2 regions of the Paenibacillus sp. FSL H8-0315 genome follow, and region 2 is predicted to be linked to the other one. Evidence: a T-box and tRNA genes for the amino acid it is inferred to sense, from the RefSeq annotation. Region 2 holds a T-box; the other holds one or more tRNA genes.

Region 1 (11,490 bases), 2.8 Mb from region 2:
TAGAGAATTAATTTTCTCGTCAGATGTTTCAAAATGAGCATATCGCTCTTTTCAATACTAATTGGAGAGTTTGATCCTGGCTCAGGACGAACGCTGGCGGCGTGCCTAATACATGCAAGTCGAGCGGAGTTATTTTGAAAGCTTGCTTTCAAAATAACTTAGCGGCGGACGGGTGAGTAACACGTAGGCAACCTGCCCTTCAGACTGGGATAACTACCGGAAACGGTAGCTAATACCGGATAATTTCTTTTTTCTCCTGAGAGAAGAATGAAAGACGGAGCAATCTGTCACTGAGGGATGGGCCTGCGGCGCATTAGCTAGTTGGTGGGGTAACGGCCCACCAAGGCGACGATGCGTAGCCGACCTGAGAGGGTGAACGGCCACACTGGGACTGAGACACGGCCCAGACTCCTACGGGAGGCAGCAGTAGGGAATCTTCCGCAATGGGCGAAAGCCTGACGGAGCAACGCCGCGTGAGTGATGAAGGTTTTCGGATCGTAAAGCTCTGTTGCCAGGGAAGAACGTCCGGTAGAGTAACTGCTACCGGAGTGACGGTACCTGAGAAGAAAGCCCCGGCTAACTACGTGCCAGCAGCCGCGGTAATACGTAGGGGGCAAGCGTTGTCCGGAATTATTGGGCGTAAAGCGCGCGCAGGCGGCTATTTAAGTCTGGTGTTTAAACCTTGGGCTCAACCTGAGGTCGCACTGGAAACTGGGTGGCTTGAGTACAGAAGAGGAAAGTGGAATTCCACGTGTAGCGGTGAAATGCGTAGATATGTGGAGGAACACCAGTGGCGAAGGCGACTTTCTGGGCTGTAACTGACGCTGAGGCGCGAAAGCGTGGGGAGCAAACAGGATTAGATACCCTGGTAGTCCACGCCGTAAACGATGAGTGCTAGGTGTTAGGGGTTTCGATACCCTTGGTGCCGAAGTTAACACAGTAAGCACTCCGCCTGGGGAGTACGGTCGCAAGACTGAAACTCAAAGGAATTGACGGGGACCCGCACAAGCAGTGGAGTATGTGGTTTAATTCGAAGCAACGCGAAGAACCTTACCAGGTCTTGACATCCCTCTGAATCTGCTAGAGATAGCAGCGGCCTTCGGGACAGAGGAGACAGGTGGTGCATGGTTGTCGTCAGCTCGTGTCGTGAGATGTTGGGTTAAGTCCCGCAACGAGCGCAACCCTTAACTTTAGTTGCCAGCAGGTAAGGCTGGGCACTCTAGAGTGACTGCCGGTGACAAACCGGAGGAAGGTGGGGATGACGTCAAATCATCATGCCCCTTATGACCTGGGCTACACACGTACTACAATGGCCGGTACAACGGGAAGCGAAGCCGCGAGGTGGAGCCAATCCCATCAAAGCCGGTCTCAGTTCGGATTGCAGGCTGCAACTCGCCTGCATGAAGTCGGAATTGCTAGTAATCGCGGATCAGCATGCCGCGGTGAATACGTTCCCGGGTCTTGTACACACCGCCCGTCACACCACGAGAGTTTACAACACCCGAAGTCGGTGGGGTAACCCGCAAGGGAGCCAGCCGCCGAAGGTGGGGTAGATGATTGGGGTGAAGTCGTAACAAGGTAGCCGTATCGGAAGGTGCGGCTGGATCACCTCCTTTCTATGGAGAATCGTTCTCTGCAATGAGAACATTCAAATCGGAAGCTAAGCTTCCAAAACTCAGGTTTAGGCCTGTTACTCACTCGTTGCTCAGTTTTGAGAGTTTAAGCTCTCAAGTAAGACTTGATCCTTGAAAACTGGATACCGAAACGAATTTGCGTTTTAGAACATCTTTTAGCAACTTGTGTAAACAAGTAAATGTTATTAGTGAGATGATTCCAAAGAGAATGTCATCGTATGATATTTTCCTGCGGAAAAATCAAGGTTAAGCTAATAAGAGCACACGGAGGATGCCTAGGCGCCAGGAGCCGACGAAGGACGTGGCGAACAACGAAACTGCCTCGGGGAGCTGTAAGCAAGCTTTGATCCGGGGGTGTCCGAATGGGGAAACCCAGCTGTGGTAATTCGCAGTTACTCATTTCTGAATACATAGGAAATGTAGAGGCAGACCAGGGGAACTGAAACATCTAAGTACCCTGAGGAAGAGAAAACAATAGTGATTCCGTCAGTAGCGGCGAGCGAACGCGGAACAGCCTAAACCTAAGAGCTTGCTCTTAGGGGTTGTGGGACGTCTCACATGGAGTTACAAAGGAATATGGTAGGTGAAGAGGTCTGGAAAGGCCCGCGATAGAGGTAAAAGCCCTGTAACCTAAACTGTGTTCTCTCCGAGACGGATCCCGAGTAGTGCGGGGCACGTGAAACCCCGTATGAATCCAGCAGGACCATCTGCTAAGGCTAAATACTACCTGGCGACCGATAGTGAAACAGTACCGTGAGGGAAAGGTGAAAAGCACCCCGGAAGGGGAGTGAAATAGAACCTGAAACCGTGTGCTTACAAAAAGTCAGAGCCCTATTAATGGGTGATGGCGTGCCTTTTGTAGAATGAACCGGCGAGTTACGTTTAACATGCAAGGTTAAGCCGAGAAGGTGGAGCCGCAGCGAAAGCGAGTCTGAATAGGGCGAATTAGTATGTGGACGTAGACCCGAAACCGTGTGATCTACCCCTGTCCAGGGTGAAGGTGCGGTAACACGCACTGGAGGCCCGAACCCACGTACGTTGAAAAGTGCGGGGATGAGGTGGGGGTAGCGGAGAAATTCCAATCGAACTCGGAGATAGCTGGTTCTCCCCGAAATAGCTTTAGGGCTAGCCTCGGTATAAGAGTAGTGGAGGTAGAGCACTGATTGGGTGCGGGGTCCGCAAGGATTACCAAGCTCAGTCAAACTCCGAATGCCATATACTTATTGCCGGGAGTCAGACAGTGAGTGCTAAGATCCATTGTCAAAAGGGAAACAGCCCAGACCATCAGCTAAGGTCCCCAAGTGTGTGTTAAGTGGGAAAGGATGTGGAGTTGCACAGACAACCAGGATGTTGGCTTAGAAGCAGCCACCATTGAAAGAGTGCGTAATAGCTCACTGGTCGAGTGACTCTGCGCCGAAAATGTAACGGGGCTAAACACACCACCGAAGCTATGGCTAGATACGTATGTATCTGGGGTAGGGGAGCGTTGTGTAGGGGTTGAAGGTGTACTGAAAAGAGCGCTGGACACTACACAAGTGAGAATGCCGGTATGAGTAACGAAAAGATCAGTGAGAATCTGATCCGCCGAAAGCCCAAGGTTTCCTGAGGAAGGCTCGTCCGCTCAGGGTAAGTCGGGACCTAAGGCGAGGCCGAAAGGCGTAGTCGAAGGACAACAGTTTGAAATTACTGTACCACCGTAATCCGCTATGAGCGATGGGGTGACGCAGGAGGGTAGTGACGCGGACTGATGGATGTCCGTCTAAGCAGTGAGGCTGATGTGTAGGCAAATCCGCACATCATTAAGGCTGGGCTGTGATGGGGAGCGAAAATTATAGTAGCGAAGGTCATGATCTCACACTGCCAAGAAAAGCCTCTAGCCAGGAGAAGGTGCCCGTACCGCAAACCGACACAGGTAGGCGAGAAGAGAATTCTAAGGCGCGCGGAAGAACTCTCGTTAAGGAACTCGGCAAAATGACCCCGTAACTTCGGGAGAAGGGGTGCCCCGGTAGTGTGAATAGCACGAGGGGGCCGCAGTGAAAAGGCCCAAGCGACTGTTTAGCAAAAACACAGGTCTGTGCGAAGCCGCAAGGCGAAGTATACGGGCTGACGCCTGCCCGGTGCTGGAAGGTTAAGGGGAGTGGTTAGGGGTAACCCGAAGCTATGAACCGAAGCCCCAGTAAACGGCGGCCGTAACTATAACGGTCCTAAGGTAGCGAAATTCCTTGTCAGGTAAATTCTGACCCGCACGAATGGCGTAACGACTTGGGCGCTGTCTCAACGAGAGATCCGGTGAAATTTTAATACCTGTGAAGATGCAGGTTACCCGCGACAAGACGGAAAGACCCCATGGAGCTTTACTGCAGCTTGATATTGAATTTGGGTACGATCTGTACAGGATAGGTGGGAGCCGTAGAAATCGGAGCGCAAGCTTCGGTGGAGGCGCCGTTGGGATACCACCCTGATCGTATCTAGGTTCTAACCTAGTGCCCTTACCGGGTACGGGGACCGTGTCAGGCGGGCAGTTTGACTGGGGCGGTCGCCTCCTAAAGAGTAACGGAGGCGTTCCAAGGTTCCCTCAGAATGGTTGGAAATCATTCGCAGAGTGCAAAGGCATAAGGGAGCTTGACTGCGAGACCTACAAGTCGAGCAGGGACGAAAGTCGGACTTAGTGATCCGGTGGTACCGCATGGAAGGGCCATCGCTCAACGGATAAAAGCTACCCTGGGGATAACAGGCTTATCTCCCCCAAGAGTCCACATCGACGGGGAGGTTTGGCACCTCGATGTCGGCTCATCGCATCCTGGGGCTGAAGTAGGTCCCAAGGGTTGGGCTGTTCGCCCATTAAAGCGGTACGCGAGCTGGGTTCAGAACGTCGTGAGACAGTTCGGTCCCTATCTGTCGTGGGCGCAGGAAATTTGAGAGGAGCTGTCCTTAGTACGAGAGGACCGGGATGGACGTACCGCTGGTGCACCAGTTGTTCCGCCAGGAGCATGGCTGGGTAGCTACGTACGGACGGGATAAGCGCTGAAAGCATCTAAGCGTGAAGCCCCCCTCAAGATGAGATTTCCCAATTAGTAAGACCCCTTGAAGACGACGAGGTAGATAGGTTGGAGGTGGAAGTGCAGCAATGCATGGAGCTGACCAATACTAATCGGTCGAGGGCTTATCCTATAGTTAGAATGCAGATTCGTTTCGGATTCAGTTTTCAGGCATCAAGCCTGGTATGAATATTCCCTGATAGCTCAGTTGGTAGAGCACTCGACTGTTAATCGAGTTGTCACAGGTTCGAGTCCTGTTCGGGGAGCCATATGGAGAGGTGTCCGAGTTTGGCCGAAGGAGCACGATTGGAAATCGTGTAGGCGCCACAAGCGTCTCGAGGGTTCGAATCCCTCTCTCTCCGCCACAAATTTTTAATTAGTATGGCCCGTTGGTCAAGGGGTTAAGACACCTCCCTTTCACGGAGGTAACATGGGTTCGAATCCCATACGGGTCACCAAATTTTCACTTGATTTATCCTAGTGGACTTTGGTACAATAACAATTGTTGTTTATGGAGGCTTAGCTCAGCTGGGAGAGCATCTGCCTTACAAGCAGAGGGTCGGGGGTTCGATCCCCTCAGCCTCCACCATAACACTTTCTTACTGACGCGGGGTGGAGCAGCCCGGTAGCTCGTCGGGCTCATAACCCGAAGGCCGCAGGTTCAAATCCTGCCCCCGCAACCAATTAACTTAAGCAATTATATCTTTTGGAACCGTGGTGTAGTTGGCCTAACATGCCTGCCTGTCACGCAGGAGATCGCGGGTTCGAATCCCGTCGGTTCCGCCATTTTCATCATGGCTCGGTAGCTCAGTCGGTAGAGCAGAGGACTGAAAATCCTCGTGTCGGCGGTTCGATTCCGTCCCGAGCCACCATTTATCATCACAAAAGAATGAGTGCCATGCCGGTGTAGCTCAATTGGTAGAGCAACTGACTTGTAATCAGTAGGTTGGGGGTTCAAGTCCTCTCGCCGGCACCATCCTTGGAGGATTAGCGAAGTGGCCAAACGCATCAGACTGTAAATCTGCTCACGTGAGTGTTCGGTGGTTCGAATCCATCATCCTCCACCAGTTTTTAGGGGCATAGTTTAAAGGTAGAACAACGGTCTCCAAAACCGTTGGTGTGGGTTCAATTCCTGCTGCCCCTGCCAAGTTCTTTCTAAAGTTTAATATGGCGGCCGTGGCGAAGGGGTTAACGCACCGGATTGTGGTTCCGGCATTCGTGGGTTCGAGACCCATCGGCCGCCCCATTTACTTTAAAATGAATAATGGCAACAATATCAACTTAATATGGCGACTGTGGCGAAGGGGTTAACGCACCGGATTGTGGTTCCGGCATTCGTGGGTTCGAGACCCATCAGTCGCCCCATTTTACTTTAAAATGTTATTGGGGATTAGCCAAGCGGTAAGGCAACGGACTTTGACTCCGTCACTCATAGGTTCGAATCCTATATCCCCAGCCATTTTATGCGGACGTGGCTCAGCGGTAGAGCATCGCCTTGCCAAGGCGAGGGTCGCGGGTTCGATTCCCGTCGTCCGCTCCAAAATTTACATGGCGCCATAGCCAAGTGGTAAGGCAAAGCTCTGCAAAAGCTTTATCCCCAGTTCAAATCTGGGTGGCGCCTCCATTTAGTTCATATGTGCCGGCGTGGCGGAATGGCAGACGCGCTCGACTCAAAATCGAGTGGGAAACCGTGGAGGTTCGAGTCCTCTCGCCGGTATCTTAAAAAGGTTTGTAAGATTGCTTTTATAAGCATTCTTACAAACCTTTTTTCTTTATGTTCTTGGGTTTACAGCATTAAGCCGTTGAAATAGAGAAACTCTCTATTCAACGGCTTTTTTAATCTGATTAGTGATTAACCTGATTGATTATTAATGCGGAATGCTCGCGGAGTAAGACCTATTTCTCGTTTAAACATATTGCAGAATTGGGCATCGTTCACAAAACCTGCAGCAGCGGATACTTCAGAGATTTGCATCTGAGTATGACGTAATAGAGATTTTGCATAATCCAGGCGTTTTAACAGCAAATACCGCAGGGGTGAAGACCCGAAACGTTCTTTAAATAGATGGCGAAAACGATCGTAACTATATCCGGACATTTCTGATAGTGTTTCGACGGACAATTTATGGCGATAATGCTCATTCATATAATTAAGGACATATTGTACTCGATCTTCTGTTGGGGATTGATATCCAGAGGCACTAAGAAGCCTCATAAGATGGACGGTAATCTCGCTCATTTGTAGGTTTAGAAGCTCAGAGAATCCGTCTTGCTTGCGTGTAAACTCTGCTTTCATTCGCAGCAGGATTTGAAGAACGGTCTGATCTTTATCATCTTCATATACGCCGAGCAGATTACTCATATTAGGGTGTTCTGAGTGGAAGCCTACAAATAATACATTTGCATCCTCACGGTGGTGCTCGTCATGTTTATGATTGGGTGGCACAAGCGCGAAAGAAGAGGAGCGAAAATGGTAACTTCGTGGGCCAACATTGGTTGTCCCTACCCCCTGTAAATAATAGACTAGTTCGTAGCATTCATGCTGGTGTGGAGGGATATAAGTATTTAGCTCATGTGTGGCACTTACAATATATAGAACACGATCCATGATGATCCTCCAATACTTATGTTTTAGCCGAATCGTACAAAACTATGACCGAAATCATATAATTATTTTTAATAATATTTGTTATGATCGTATCAATAAATCCGAAAGTTCGCAACCTGACTGGCCATCTCGTTCGGAAATAAAGCGGATTATTAATAATAATGGTATTTTTATTGCTATTTTTGAGCCTAAACGTTAAATTTATTACTTTCAATGATACTTTATTTGGAAAAAAGAGAATTTCCATTTGAACCGTGAATTACACAATGGGTGAAGATGGGATTCTGCGGATTACTAACCAACTAAAATTAGGGGTGGAATAGAGTAATGAATAAAAAAGTTCTTTCTTTGTTGTTATTAATGGTGATGGTTCTGGTCACAGCATGTGGAAATAACACGTCCAATAACGGTTCTTCTGCGAATACTGGATCAAACGCTGCTGAGGGTGGAGAAACAGGTGCAGGGGATAAACTCAAGGTTGTATTGCTGATTCCGGGGACACTTGGGGATAAATCATTTTTTGATTCCGCTAATAACGGCTTGCAAAAGGTTAAGGATGAACTTGGTGCAGAAACAAAGGTTGTTGAAATGGGCGTTGATAAAACGAAATGGGAGCCTACATTTAACGATATCGCTTCCGAGGATTGGGATGTAATTATTTCTGGCGGTTCTGAAATTACAGAGATGTTTAATGCAACGGCAGAATTGTATCCAGACAAAAAATTCATTAATTATGATACCGACATCGATGAAGCACCAGATAACATGTACAACATGTCTTATGCGACAAATGAAGTATCTTTCTTGGCAGGTGCCGTAGCAGCATTAGCTACACAATCGGATATGCCGAATGCTACCCCTGAGAATGTGATTGGGTTTGTGGGCGGTATGGATATTCCGGGGATTAATGCTTTCTTGGTCGGTTACATTCAAGGCGCTCAGTACGTTGATCCTGATGTAAAAGTGGCTGTGTCGTACGCTGGTGATTTTGTTAACCCTGCAAAAGGTAAGGAGCTGTCTCTAATTCAATATAACTCCGGTGTGGATGTTATTTTTAACGTGGCTGGGGGTACAGGTCTTGGGATCTTTGACGCAGCTAAAGAGAAGAAAAAATATGCAATCGGTGTAGACTCCGATCAGGCAATGTTGATTAACGATACGGATAGTGAAAAAGCAAATCTAATCGTTACTTCATCGATTAAAAAGATTGATACGGCTATTCTAGGTGCAGTGAAGAGATTGCAAGAGGGTACGCTAGAAATGGGCAAACGTGATGTATTGAGCTTTGTAGATGATGGTGTAGGTATTGCTGAGAATGATATTTATAAAAATGTATTCCCGGCTGATCTTCAGGCCAAGGTTGAAGAAGTGAAGCAAAAGCTGATCAATAAAGAAGTTAAAGTGGATAATGCGATGGGGATGGAAACCGCAGAGGTAGAAGCTATTCGTAACGCAGTTAAGCCTTAAGCTTTAAATCTTAAGATCAGCTCTATAGAGATAAACCTACAGTTGGAGATTCTTCTAGTCAGGGGAATTCCAGCTGTATATTTTTGCAGACCTCCAAGTTGAAAGGCGTTGAGACCTATGTACACAGCTCTGCTGGAAATGCGGGGAATTACCAAGGTATATCCCAATGGCGTCGTTGCAAATAAAGACGTGCATTTTTCTTTACGTGAGGGAGAAATACATGCGATTGCAGGTGAGAACGGTGCAGGTAAATCGACTTTAATGAAGATTATGTTCGGCATGGAAGAGCCAAGTGAAGGCGAGATCTATATCAAGGGTGAAAAAGTAAAGCTGCAATCCGCTCAGGACGCCATTGATAGAGGCATCGGCATGGTCCACCAGCATTTCATGTTGGTACCTTCTTTTACGGTGGCAGAGAATATGGTGCTGGGTATGGAGCCGCGCAGAGGAGTTGGCATTAATTATGCCGAGGCTGTGCGCATGACGGAAGAGACCGCAAGGAAATACAATCTGGCCGTGGATCCAAAGGCAAAAGTAGAGGATCTTACAGTTGGGATGAAACAAAAGGTTGAGATTCTTAAGGCGCTGCTGCGTGGTGCGAAGATTCTGGTGCTTGATGAGCCAACTGCGGTGTTGACTCCACAGGAAACAGAGGAATTGTTCCGCGAGCTTAAGCAATTAAGGGAACAGGGCCATACGATAGTTTTTATTTCGCACAAATTAAAGGAAGTCAAAGCGATTTGCGACAGAATTACGATTATGCGCAGCGGCCGTAGTGGAGGTGTTTTTCAAACACAGGATGTGACAGAACAGGAAATCTCGCGGTTAATGGTCGGCAGAGATGTCGTGCTGAAATATGACAAAGAGATTCTGGCTGTTAGTGAGCCAGTACTAACGGTGCAGGGACTCGGTGTGAATGATGCAGATGGCAAAGCATTATTGTCGGATATCAATTTTGCGGTACGTGGTGGGCAGATCGTTGGGATTGCTGGTGTAGAAGGCAACGGGCAGACACAGCTTATTGAAGCTCTTACAGGTAGCTTGAGAGGTGTCTCAAGTCAGGGTTCTGTACTAGTGAAGGGAAAGGATATCCGTGAATCGGATATTTTGGATATTCGTAAGCTAGGCGTTTCCTATATACCGGAGGATCGGATGCGGCAAGGGATCGCTAGTGAAGCAAGCATAGCTGATAATCTGCTATCTACTCAGTATCGTACAAAAGCAATGAATAAAGGTCTTTTTTTGAATGGCTCACGAATTGCCAAGCTAGCAGTATCCCTTGTAGAGGAATTTAAAGTCCGCTGTTCAGGACCTTCTCAGCCCATAGGAATGTTGTCAGGCGGTAATATGCAGAAGGTGGTCGTAGCTAGAGAGTGTTCGACTGAACCGCAGCTGCTTATTGCAGAACAGCCGACACGGGGTGTGGATATAGGCGCAGCCCAGTTCATACATCAAAAGTTGTTGGAATTACGTTCAGACGATTGCGCGATTTTGCTAGTGTCGGCAGATTTGAATGAGATCTTGGAGATCAGCGATAGTCTGTTAGTAATGTACGAGGGTAAGATTGTTGCCTTTTTCGAGGAGCCATCTAAGGTTAGTGAGGAAGAATTAGGTCTTTATATGCTGGGGATTCATCGACAGGACGAGGAGCACATCGGGAGGGCCGTAAATCATGTTTAAAGTTAAATATTTTGAGTACATTCGGACATCGGCGGTAATCGTTATTGCACTCGCTATTGCCTTTCTGATCATCTCTTTGGTCAGTAATCAGCCTGTGAAGACGATTGGTATATTCCTATTAGAGCCGTTATCCAGTAAAGGTCATATTGGTAATGTGATTGAGATGGCGATTCCGCTCATGTTCACTGGGTTGGCAGTATCCTTGTTGTTTCGAGCCAATATGTTTAACCTGGGAGCTGAAGGGATTTTCTATTTCTCCGGTGTTGTAACTTCCGTATTGGCTATTCATTTAACGCTGGACGGCTGGCTGCATCCGATGGTAGCTATTGCTGCAGGTTCAATTGTAGGAGCATTGCTCTCGGCAATACCTGGTATTCTGAAGGCAAAATGGAATGCTAATGAGTTGGTTACATCCTTAATGTTCAATAATATTTTGTTCGGAGTAGGGCTATACCTACTGAACTATCATCTGCGTGATGCTAAAGCTTTTGCCAATGTATCCTACAAATTCGAGAAAACGGCACTGCTGAGTAAAATGGTCTCGGGCACCCGTATTCATACCGGTCTTATTATCGTTATCGTGCTTATTATTGCAGCTCATCTATTCCTATACAAAACGAAATGGGGATATGAGCTGCGCATGACAGGCATCAACCGGGACTTTGCCCGTTATTCCGGTATGAAGACAGCCAAGGTTATTATTCTCGTTCACTTGATTGCAGGTTTTATCGCAGGTATGGGGGGCTCCGTAGAAGTGCTGGGGATGTATAACCGTTTCCAATGGACGTCACTGCCTGGTTATGGTTTGGATGGTGCCCTTGTAGCGATGTTAGCCAAAAATAATCCGCTGTCCGTAATCGGCTCTGCATTATTCCTAGCGTACATTCGAATTGGGGCTGACATGATGGCGCGTCTGTCTGATGTACCTTCAGAGATGATCTCAATCATACAGGCAATTATCATTCTTCTGATTTCGGCTGAGCAATTTCTGAAGTTCTGGAAAAATCGGATGCTCTTGAAGGAGGCGAAGGAAGCGTGAATAGTTTGTTTGATGTGATTTTTA
Region 2 (11,490 bases):
AAACCCGCAGCTAACCACCCCATATTTAGGGGACTGTTTACTATAACGCAGCCACAGCTCCGCAGTAATCATAAGGAACACAATTAGTAAATTACAGGCTATAAATAAATGCCATAGATTCGTATCCATGGTTGTTTTTATTTGGAGTCGGTCAATATTCGACAAAAACAGCAACTGTGAGATTAATAAAAGAATGACTACCATCCAATAGCCTTGTAAGATTCTACGGTGCCAAACCTCCGTACTTAGCGCATCATTAATACTTGTAATATGTATCCCCTACTTTTATACGTTAATGTAATAGCTTTCATTATAATAAATTTTAGTTATATTTTCATCATTTTTTTGCAATTTACGACAAAGTTTGAACAGTCTGCCTGTTCACATATTTTTCACATTTCATCAAAGCGCTTACTTAAATTTTAAGTTATGATGTCTACATAATTGTCACATTTTCACTATGCTTGGACTTCTTGGGAGGGGATTTAGATTATTAAAAAATTTGCAATTCTACTTTCAATGGTGTTCGTTATAGCACTTACAGCCTGTGGGAACAGCAATGATAGTGCTGCTGGCAATACTAACACAGCGGAGCCGGAAATCGAGGCAGAAACAGAACTCATAATCACAGCTACAAATTACAGCTTTGATCAGGAAGAATATCATCTAAAAAAGGGTGTTCCCGTCAAAATCATTTTTAAAAATGATGACGGCAATCACGGTATCCTTATTCCAGAGTTCGAGCTGCAGCTTAATGAAAAAAAATCCTCAAAGGTGATCGTACCCGAGGAAGCTGGAACTTTCGAAATGACCTGCTCCATTATGTGTGGCTCCGGACATAGCGGAATGAGAGCTACAATCATCGTGGAATAGATTACACATAAACAGCCGATTATTAGGGATTCCCCCTGAGATCGGCTGTTTTTTTAATTTGAGCTCATTAATAAAGAGAGCTGACCCGAAATAGATCTCTCTACTCATCAGGTCAGCTCTTTTACTTGCATCCGGCACTCAACTGTCTTGCTCGATCAGTTGAATCCATTCATTATATTCATTTTGTAGCTTGGCATATTCCTCTTTAAGGTTACGATGCTCATCTGTCAGCTTGTCAAACTCTTCCTGACGCATTTCAAACTGGAGCTGCAACAAACGAAGTTGTCCTTGAACCATTTCATAGCTTTCACCAACTTCACCTAGCTGCTGAAGCACTTCGCTACGTTCACGATCAATAGCTTCCTGCTTCATTTCAGCCTCACCGGCTTCCTGCTGCCAAATGTCGATCTCCTCACGCAGCTTTGCTTCGAGATCCGTCCACTGCAGCTGCTGATCGGATAGTTCCTCGTACTTATGCTTCCAGGAAGCTCCGTACGCCTCTGCTTCCTTCAGCACTTCCTGTTGCTCAGCAACAGTAGCAGCAGCTTCACGACTAGCTTCAGATAACTCTTCTAAGCGTCGTGTTGCCTCTTCGCCTTCTTCCTGCAACAGTTGATATCTTTCCTGCAGGCGTTCTCCTTCTTGCAGTACATCGTCGTATTGAGCAATCAGTTCCTCATAACGAACACGAAGCGCAGACAATTCCTTCTGAGCCTGCACACCTTGCTCCCGAAGTACCGCTGTTTCGCGTTCTGCATCTGTACGAAGCTGAACCTCCTGATCCAGCTGCTGTACTAATCCATCGGCTTGCCCACGTAGCGTGTCAATCTCTTTCTGGAGCAACACGGATTTCTCCTCAGACTCCAGCAGATTCATTTCCAGTTCACCAATATCTTCCATGCGTTTATCCGAAAGCTCCTGCCAGTTAGCCGCCTCTGCTGCTGATCCCGCAAGCTCTTCCTGAACACGGTGCAGATTTTCACTCGTCTCCTGTAGTGACGCTCTTAGCTCTGTAGCTTCATTCTGTGACTGTTGATAACGCTGGCGTAACTCTTCCAGCTCCTCATTCAACAGTGTGCCCAGCTCAGTAGCCGTGCGCAGCTCTTCACTGAGCTGTTCTTCACGTTTAACAATCGCTTCATATTGTCCAAGAAGCGTCTGTCTTGCATCTCGTTCACTCTTAAGACTGGCTTCAGCCGCACGTAATCTGGACTGAAGTTGCCCTGTCCCACCACGAAGCTCAGCCAGCTGTTTTTCCAGCTCTTGAATATTTTGCTTATGTCTATGCTCTTGAGTGCCTTGTGACTGCCGCAGTTCCTTATTCTTGGTTTGTTCCCGCTGCAGTGCTTCACGTTCTTCCGCCAGCTCTTTGCCCAACTTCGCTTTGGTACTCTCAAGCTCTTTACCTAAGGTCAACTTGGTATCTTCAAGCTCCTTACCTAACGTCAACTTGGTATCCTCAAGCTCCTTACCCAGCGTCAATCTGGTATCTTCGAGTTCTTTACCTAATGTAGACTTGGTAACCTCAAGCTCTTCCTCCAGTGTTGACTTGGTCTCGGTCAGCTCAAGCTGCAGAGCAGACAGCGTGTCTGTCTTCTCCTTGGTCAGCGTCTCCCGGATGTTCTCCAGCTCTTGCAGATGAGCAGCCTTCTGCTCCTCCAGCTGCTGCAAGCGGATGGCTTCCGCCTTCGCCAGTTCCTGCCGCTGGTGTTCACGACTAGCTGCCTGCTCTTCTTCGTAGCTTGTCCGCAGTGCTTGCAGCTCTATCTCGCGCTCAAGCAATTCTTCTTCCAGCTTCTTGCGTGCAGCTTCCACAGCTTGCACTGCCTCCTGAAGCTGTTCCGCATGTACCTTGCGTTCATTCTCCTGAATCTCCAAATGCCGCTTACGTTCTTCCTCCGCAGCAGCAATCAGTCGCCCAGCCTCTTCTTTGACCGCAGCTTCAAGTCGCTCGAATTCTTCTTGCCGCTCCCGCTGTACCTCCAGCAGGCGAGATACTTCCAATCGCAGTTCACTGCGTTCACCTGTCATCATGTTTAGTTCATTTTTGAAGTCCTGAACCTGAATAGCCTGCTCCGCCATATGTACAGCTGCAAGCACCGCTATACGCGGTGTGTCCAGTCTGGTGTGAGATTTAGAAATCGTGCGCATATGTTCATCAACATAACGGGCCACTTGTTTCATATATTCAGTACTGCTTCCGACGAGTTTATAGGAAGTTCCATATATCTCCACGGCGACACGTGTCCGGTCCATAGCCACAGTTGTGCCCTCCTTTGTATGTGTGCGGATTCTAAGCTAGTTTCACTTCTTCTATTGTAGCTTTTTTGGTAAGCATTTGGCAAAATCCCTAATATTCAATAGATTATGGCTGATATTCTCCGCTTTGCACTCTACCTAGAAAAAGCCGCAGCGAATCTCAGTTTCTAAATGGATTCGCTGCGGCTTTACACAATTCCTGCTACTTTCTTAATTCTGCACCAAAAGTTTGTTGAAGAGATGCTAATACCTTCTCATGCACCTCTCCTACTTCCTCATCAGTCAGTGTATGTTCACTATGACGATACAGCAGTGAGATCGCGATGCTCTTCTTTCCATTCTCCAGCTTACCACCAGTATAAACGTCAAATACCTGGACGGACTGGAGCAAAGTACCTCCGTTATCGCGGATGGAAGCTAGCAGATCGCCCGCTGGTACAGCGGAATCCACGACCACAGCAATATCCCGCTCCATTCCTGGGAAACGCGGAAGCTCATTATATTGCAAACGGCTTTGCGCACTTTCATATAACGGCTGCAATAAAATTTCTGCCGCATAAGTATCCACCAGATCCAGCTGTCTTTGCAGATCCGGATGAATCTGTCCCATCGTTCCGATCTTCACAAGACCCTCGTTTCCGAGTAAATATACCGACGCGGAACGCCCAGGATGATATCCTTCTGGACTATCTCCTACATAGACGATTTTATCGGTCAGCCCTAAATGAGCAAATACCGTTTCCAGCGCACCCTTCAAATCAAAGAAGTCCACAGGCTGTGCCGAAACATTCCATTGCTTCACTGTTAAGCTTCCGCTAAGCAGCAGCCCCAGCACCGGCAGTTCGCGTGGCTGACGAGTCAACTGTTCTTCATCCGTGAAGAAGACGTTGCCGATTTCAAACAATGCCAAGTCGCTTTGACGACGATTGGTATTGTAGCTGGCAATATCCAAGAGTTGTGGTAGAAGGCTGGTACGCAGTACGCTGCGTTCTTCACTCATCGGCATAGCCAGCTTCACCGCTACTGCTCCTTCTGATAACTCAGGGAACATTGTGCTTTGTTGCGGCTGGATGAAGGAGTAACCCATCACCTCTTGGTAACCGCCATGTGACAATAGGCGACGCAATTCACGACGGAGCGCTTGCTTGTGAGTTAGTGCTCCTGGTGTTGTAATTCCTTCAATTAGAGTCGTTGGAATATTGTCATACCCGTACAGGCGGGCAATTTCTTCAATAAGATCAACATCATAGCTGATATCGCCACGTCTGGTTGGGACTTGAACTTCAATCAGCCCTTGTGCGGTATCTCCACATTTGAAATGTAGACGGCCAAACAATGTCTTCACTTCCAACAAGGACAAATCCGTTCCCAGATAACGATTCAGTTTCTCTAAGGACAAGGTGAGAACCTTCTCTTGAACAGCGTCAGTTCCTGCTTGCACGATGCCTTCATGGACCGATCCGCCAGCATAACGTGCAATCAGTACGGCTGCACGGTTCAATGCAGGAATAACTGCACTTGGATCCACTTCCTTCTCGAAACGAAGGGAGGCTTCAGAGCGAAGTCCCAATTGACGCGAGGTTTTACGAATCGTTCCTCCATCAAACTTAGCAGATTCCAAAACAAGGTTTACCGTCTCAGCAGTAACCTCTGTATCCCGTCCACCCATTACTCCGGCCAGACCTACAGCTTTTACTCCATCAGAGATAACGAGCATTTGCGGCTCTAGCTTACGCTCTTGACCGTCAAGTGTAACCAAAACTTCACCTTCATGGGCAAGACGAACGCCGAGTTCTCCACCTTGTACTTTATCTGCATCAAAAGCATGCAGCGGCTGTCCATATTCCAGCATCACATAATTGGTAATGTCCACAATATTATTAATTGGACGAACCCCAGCAGCCATCAGACGATTCTGAATCCACAGCGGTGATGGTGCAGGTTTAACACCTGCAATATAACGAACTGCATAATGGCTGCAGTATTCTTCATCTTCAATCTTGACGGAAATGGAATCCGCAGCAGGACCACTGATCTCAATCATTTCGCTTTTTGGATCAGGTAATTTAACTTCACGCCCAAGAATTGCACTTACTTCATAAGCAGCACCAATCATGCTGAGGCAATCTGAACGGTTCGGAGTCAGATCGAATTCCAGAATCTCGTCATCTAAGCCGAGGACCTTGGAAATATCCTGACCAATCTCTGTCCCTTCAGGCAGCACAAGAATACCTTCTTGTTGCTCTTTTGGAAGCAATTTATCATTCAGTCCCAATTCTTTGGCCGAACAGATCATTCCTTGCGACAGGACACCGCGCAGCTTGGCTTTTTTGATATCCAGTCCTGGCAGCTTTGCGCCAACCATTGCTACAGGTACAGTTTGACCTGCAGCTACATTTTTTGCGCCGCAAACGATTTGTAGCTCCTCATCTTGGCCCACATCCACGATACATACGTTCAGCTTGTCTGCATCAGGATGTTTTTCCTTTGATTTCACATAGCCGGTTACGATGCCGGAAATGCCTTTATTGCGGCGCTCTACGCCGTCAATCTCAATGCCGGCAGCGGTAATCTTCTCCGCTAGCTGTTCGGCGGTTACTCCTTCAATCGATGTATAATCAGCCAACCATCCGGTTGATACTTTCATATCCGCTCACTTCCTTTATGTTTCAGATGTATTTATTTCACTGTCGTTCGCGCTGCTTCCTGTGGGAGAACACTCCAAAGCCATTCTCCGCCACTATCAGCCAGCGCGCCCACAAAAACTAAACGCCCTTGAATTGCTTCACAAAACTCATGTCATTACTATAGAAATGTCGGATGTCATCGATGCCGTATTTAAGCATTGCAATCCGCTCTACACCCATTCCGAAAGCGAAGCCGCTGTACTCAGCAGGATCATAGCCACCCATTTTCAGTACATTTGGATGCACCATACCTGCGCCAAGGATTTCTAACCATCCGCTTTGCTTGCATAGTCTGCAGCCATCGCCGCCACATTTGAAGCAGCTTACATCTACTTCAACACTTGGCTCAGTGAATGGGAAAAAGCTCGGACGAAGACGAATGCCTGTATTCGGTCCAAACATCTCCTGCACAAATTGTTGCAGGGTGCCCTTCAGATCACTCATTCGAATGTTACTTCCAATGACCAAACCTTCGATTTGGTGGAACTGGAAGGAATGCGTTGCATCATCATCATCACGGCGGAATACTTTACCCGGGCAGATGATTTTTACCGGAGCTTCACCGTTCATAGCCTGCATAGTACGAATCTGTACCGGCGAGGTTTGTGTGCGCATTAACAGGTCATCCGTTAAATAGAAAGAATCCTGCATATCACGTGCCGGGTGATTCTTAGGCAGATTTAGAGCTTCAAAGTTATAATAATCGGTCTCTACTTCCGGACCTTCAGCTACACGGTAGCCCATGCCGATAAAAATATCCTCAATCTCCTGTACGACTCTGCTAAGCGGGTGAATGCCCCCTTGCTGCATACGGCGACCCGGTAAGGTTACGTCTACTTTTTCAGCCTGCAGACGTTGCTGGGTTTCCTGCTCTTGAAAAGCCTCCTGCTTCGCGCCGATAATCTCCTCAATAGCACTGCGAACCTGATTCGCTACTTGCCCGATTACCGGACGTTCCTCAGCACTAAGTCCTCCCATACCGCGCAGAACCTCTGTAAGCTCACCTTTTTTACCGAGATACTTCACTCTTAGATCATTTAGTACCTGCGGATCCATAACCTCCTGCAGCTTAGCCAGCGCTTCAACCTTCAATGCTTCCAACTTCTCTTTCATGGCCGTGTACAGCCCCCTTCAATCATTGTCTAGTTCAACAAAAAAAGGCCTTTTCTCCCGGTAAGGGACGAAAAGACCGTGGTACCACCCTTGTTAGACAAGCTGATCTGTTCCCCTTAAGAGCTTCATTCCCTCTTTTGGCTGGACAGATACCTATCTCACTTTATACAGAAATAACGGTCTGTGACCGGTATCCCCTACCCTTCCCTATTAGATAGCTTAAGGAATTCAGGGAACTGCTCCGGAGTGAACTTCGACAGCTCTGCTTCTTAGAAACGCTCTCAATCCGCGGCGTCTCCTCCCTGTAAATCAGGCACTGTGTACTCTTCTCCATCACTGCATTTCACAATTCATGCTAATTGTCAGGTATCTCTTTACTACAAGAGATATGTCTCTTTATTATATGCAAAATCTGTCGTTTTGACAAGCTGGACAAAATTAGGCTAATTTTTATCTTCTTTTAAGCTGGCTTTAAGCTTCAGAGCCATTTTTCCAACTTTTTTTCAGCTAACATTCAGCGGAGCTTGATAATTTCCATTACTAGGAAGGCTTGCTTATCCACTCGGGTGCACCTTCGCAGACTATTAACTATCCTATTGGGAGGAAATCAAATGCATGTACGGAGAATAAAAGTAGCCGCGGTGCTGCTAAGCACAGCTGTACTTAGCCAATCTGCAGCGTATGGTGCTCATACCGCTTGGGCCGGGACTACATCCACCAAAATAGCAACAACAGCTTCCGTATCCGCTCTGGATAAACTAGGCTCCATAGCCTTGAAGACTAACATCAGCGCAAAGCTGACGGATGTCAGCTTATTAACTCAGGATGGCGGAAATATTCTTACATACACACTCAGCTACTCTAATGGAAGCAACGCTAGCCTCAATCTGGTGGACTTTTTCTCCAAAGTAACTACTAGCGGCGGTACAGTTATTCAAGGAAGCCCTATTACCAGCAGTGCAACCATCAAATCCATTGCCGCGAAAAGCAGTCAATCTATCACCTACTATGTAAACATCGGCAAATCCACCTCTTTAAACGGGGTCAAAATTTCATTGTACGGATGGGACTTCAACACCACCGATTATCAAAAAAAGCTAGGGAACTTCACCGTACCCACAGGATATTCACAAGCTGTCGCCAGAGGGCAGAGTAAAAAGATCACCCTAAACAATCTCCCTGTAACCACCAAGGCAGAGAGCCTGCAAATTTATAAATATAACGGTAAGGTCTATGCCAAGGTTGGCGTTAGCTTCACTAATCAAGGAACCAAGGTACTCAGTGATACTGGACTTAAAGGATACCTCGCTTCCGCTGGAGGATCTGTATTTGAACTCGCACTTGATGACACCAGCACCAGCTATAAAGTACAGCCTCAGGAAAAGAAGACGATCTACTATTTGACGGAAATCCCTTCTTATATGAAGACAGACAACATGGCGCTGCAATTTGCCGGAGAAGATGCCTCATTAAAAATAGCTTTGCCGGTTGTCGCCTACAATCTCCCCGCTGCAACAACACCGGATCTTGTCGTAGCCAGCAATGTCACGAAGAAGCTTACAATCAGCAATAATACAGTCGAAACACAGTTGAAAACGGCTAACGTCTATGCTGACAATGGCAACGCAAAGTGGACACTACAGTTCCGCATCAAAAATAGCGGCAACAAAGCGGTGAATGTGCCTGCCTATGAACTTGCTATTAAAGCCGCTGAAGGGTATAGCTTTCCGGTGGATACGAAGGATTTTGCCAGCCTAACATTGAAACCGCTTGAAGAAAAGATTATTGAACTCAGCGCAGATGTACCACTCACACTCAATCAAGGAACATTGCAGCTGCAAATGACTGAGCCGGCTGCTGAAGGCAAGATCATTTTTCCTACCGCCTATTATCAGATCCCTTACACGCTGCAAACTAACAATTGGCAGGACACGGAATACCCCATTGAGAACAGTCACGGTACATTTGTTGTCAAAATTGCAAACATTCAAAGACTCCCTTGGTCTGACAAAGACCAGATCGTGGCTAAAATCAACATCCGCAACACTAAATCAACCTCTGTTCAGCTTCCTGCGCTTACAAGTGTCGTCAAAGCTGGAGAAAGTGACATCAGCAGCACTTCCCAGGTTGTCTCAGAAAGTACGCAAACCATCCTCGGTCCAAATGAATCGGCTGCTGTGTATGTCGTAGCCAATGTTCCTTATAGCTATACTTTCAATCAATTAAAAATCACCCTGCAAGAAACTTCAGGTGAAAATAAGCTTAACTTCCTTTCTCTAAGTACTACCCAACTGGACAGCCGGGTACAGAGTGTTGCAGCTGAAAATTCTTTCCATCTTGAGCTTGAAGGTAAAAAAGCGGAATTACTTGTACGCCGGACCCTCGTGTACCCAGGTACAGATTCAAATCTCTTGTACACAGAACTAGAAATGAACAGTGAGGAATCGCGTAAATCCGAACAGGCTCAACTCGTAGCCTATTACAAAACACAAGACAATCAATATTATGAAGCCGAAGTCACCCAGTCCAAAACCTCCACCAGTCCTAACGGAAAAAGTCTGGTCACCCTCTGGAGTAAGCTCCCTCTAGGTATAGATCCAGCGAACCTTGTCCTTTATATCGGGGAGGGTGTTTCAGAAGGCAAGCTTACCGCTCCTGACGGCCAATCGACGGGTTACATCAATACGGTATCACTTGGACTGAACCAGCTGGGAGTGGAGCCCAAAGGCAATCTTTTGAACGTGGAAATGTTTCCTTATACCCTATCCGTTACAAATGCAGTCGCCACCGTCACCGCTGGTAAAGATACGCTCAGCACTGCACTAACCTACAACATGTCAGCCAGCACGCTTTATGAATCAGGCACCTACGAGCACAAACTGGTGTTGGAGCTGATTGACCCCTTAGGACAAAGCATGGAAAAAACATTAACACTTGGCACAGATCTACAATTAGGTAACTTCAAGTCGTACACCACAACCTTCACAAGCAGCCTGTACAAAACACTGGGTGGCGGCGCAATCCGGTTGAATCTATACGACGAATTCCAAGGCCATCGAAATCTGCTGGGAACACAAACCTATGTCGTCACTTATCAGGGGGCATCAACGACTTCGAACAGCAACTCTACTTCTGGCACAGATCCAGACACCAGCAATACATCCGGCAATTAATATGATGAGCTAGGGAGGATAGAAATGAAGAAGAAAAAAATAGTGTTCTGGACTCTTGGAGTAGTAGTTGTAGCCACAGCAGGAATGCTGGTGTATACATTGTTACCTGATAAGAACAGTCAAGCCGCTGAAGTGCCTGTTAATACAGCTACCGTTACAAAGGGCGATATCGTAGTTAGTGTATCCGGAGCCGGCTCCGTGATTGCTACAGAAACCGGTAAAGTAAAAACGAAGGACAGCGGGACCGCAGCTGAGGTTCTTGTCAAAGAGGGCGATCTCGTGAAAAAAGGCCAGACTTTGATTACCTTTGAAGGCAATGATCTGAGTGACAATCTCAAGCAGGAGCAAACTTCACTTGCCTCGCTTGAGACCGATCTTGAGGACAAGCAGGAGCAATATAAGAAGCTGGCCGTGGCAGGTGCATCAGAAGATGAGCTAGGCAATGCCAAACGTTCGATTGAAAAGGCCAAAACCGACATTTCGGCGCAACAGGAAAAAATAGCTTCTGTCCAAGAAGATATGCTTCCTCCTGATCCGTTAACGGCTCCTATTGATGGAACTGTAACGACAGTTAATATTGCAAGCGGCGAAAAAGCCATGGACGGCTCTGAACTCATCGACATTACCGATTATGCTAATTTAAGTGTAGTTGTGCAGGTGGATGAGCTTGATATTCCTACTGTAAAGCTAGGGATGCCTGCCACTATTTCATTGGATGCTCTGCCTGATACGGAATTCAAGGGAACGGTTACGAAAATAGCTAATGAGGGCACCGCCTCAAACGGTGTTTCCCTCTTCGATGTTACCATAGGTCTAACAAGCTCCGAAGGTGCTCTTGTTGGAATGTCTGCGGAAGTTTCAGTAACCACTGCTGAGAAAAAGGATGTATTAACAGTACCTATTGAAGCTGTACAAGAAAGAAACGGAAAATACACAGTTTCTATTCCTCTAGCAGCGGGTTCAGTCACAACTTCCAAAACTGCTGGCGAGGGCCAAGTACCAATGCCTAGTGGTGCCCCTGACGCTCGCGGCGGCGCTATGCCCAGCGGGGCTCCTGACGCTCGCGGCGGCGCTGCCGGTGGAAGAAATCGCGGCAATAGCTCAGGACAGATGGTCACTGTCGAAGTGGGTCTCCATGATGAGAGCAGCATTGAAATTGTCAGCGGACTCCATGAAGGGGACCAGGTGATCATCCCTACCGTAATCTCTACGAAAACCGGAACAACCAGCACGGAAACGGAAACTAGAGGTGGTATGGGCGGTATGGGTGGCGCTGGCTTCGGCGGCAGTGGCTTTAGTGGGGGTGGCGGCTTCACCGGAGGTGGCGCTGGTGGTATGGGCAGCGCACCAGGTGGTGGCGGAGGTGGCGGCAGATGAGTGCTTCA

The links. The T-box of region 2 lies ahead of pheS (phenylalanine--tRNA ligase subunit alpha). A T-box ahead of a tRNA ligase gene usually reads a tRNA of that ligase, here a tRNA-Phe.
Region 1: it has a tRNA-Phe gene. The T-box ahead of pheS (phenylalanine--tRNA ligase subunit alpha) is inferred to sense a tRNA for this amino acid. The anticodon was not compared.

What each region holds. Positions count from the first base shown of each region.
Region 1 covers NZ_JBBOTA010000001.1:2,415,031-2,426,520, reverse strand. The annotation lists rRNA gene MHB56_RS10445 (16S ribosomal RNA) at 59-1,616, shown strand; rRNA gene MHB56_RS10440 (23S ribosomal RNA) at 1,879-4,805, shown strand; tRNA gene MHB56_RS10435 (tRNA-Asn) at 4,866-4,941, shown strand; tRNA gene MHB56_RS10430 (tRNA-Ser) at 4,945-5,037, shown strand; tRNA gene MHB56_RS10425 (tRNA-Glu) at 5,056-5,130, shown strand; tRNA gene MHB56_RS10420 (tRNA-Val) at 5,186-5,261, shown strand; tRNA gene MHB56_RS10415 (tRNA-Met) at 5,279-5,355, shown strand; tRNA gene MHB56_RS10410 (tRNA-Asp) at 5,381-5,458, shown strand; tRNA gene MHB56_RS10405 (tRNA-Phe) at 5,469-5,544, shown strand; tRNA gene MHB56_RS10400 (tRNA-Thr) at 5,573-5,648, shown strand; tRNA gene MHB56_RS10395 (tRNA-Tyr) at 5,654-5,739, shown strand; tRNA gene MHB56_RS10390 (tRNA-Trp) at 5,746-5,819, shown strand; tRNA gene MHB56_RS10385 (tRNA-His) at 5,843-5,918, shown strand; tRNA gene MHB56_RS10380 (tRNA-His) at 5,962-6,037, shown strand; tRNA gene MHB56_RS10375 (tRNA-Gln) at 6,057-6,131, shown strand; tRNA gene MHB56_RS10370 (tRNA-Gly) at 6,138-6,212, shown strand; tRNA gene MHB56_RS10365 (tRNA-Cys) at 6,223-6,296, shown strand; tRNA gene MHB56_RS10360 (tRNA-Leu) at 6,311-6,389, shown strand; gene MHB56_RS10355 (AraC family transcriptional regulator) at 6,525-7,280, opposite strand; gene MHB56_RS10350 (BMP family ABC transporter substrate-binding protein) at 7,608-8,747, shown strand; gene MHB56_RS10345 (ABC transporter ATP-binding protein) at 8,865-10,427, shown strand; gene MHB56_RS10340 (ABC transporter permease) at 10,420-11,466, shown strand; gene MHB56_RS10335 (ABC transporter permease) at 11,463-11,490, shown strand, end outside.
Region 2 covers NZ_JBBOTA010000001.1:5,202,662-5,214,151, reverse strand. The annotation lists gene MHB56_RS22555 (GGDEF domain-containing protein) at 1-204, opposite strand, end outside; gene MHB56_RS22550 (cupredoxin domain-containing protein) at 520-873, shown strand; gene MHB56_RS22545 (hypothetical protein) at 1,012-3,135, opposite strand; gene pheT (phenylalanine--tRNA ligase subunit beta) at 3,335-5,779, opposite strand; gene pheS (phenylalanine--tRNA ligase subunit alpha) at 5,898-6,932, opposite strand; T-box leader at 6,993-7,278, opposite strand; gene MHB56_RS22530 (hypothetical protein) at 7,544-10,105, shown strand; gene MHB56_RS22525 (efflux RND transporter periplasmic adaptor subunit) at 10,130-11,482, shown strand; gene MHB56_RS22520 (ABC transporter ATP-binding protein) at 11,479-11,490, shown strand, end outside.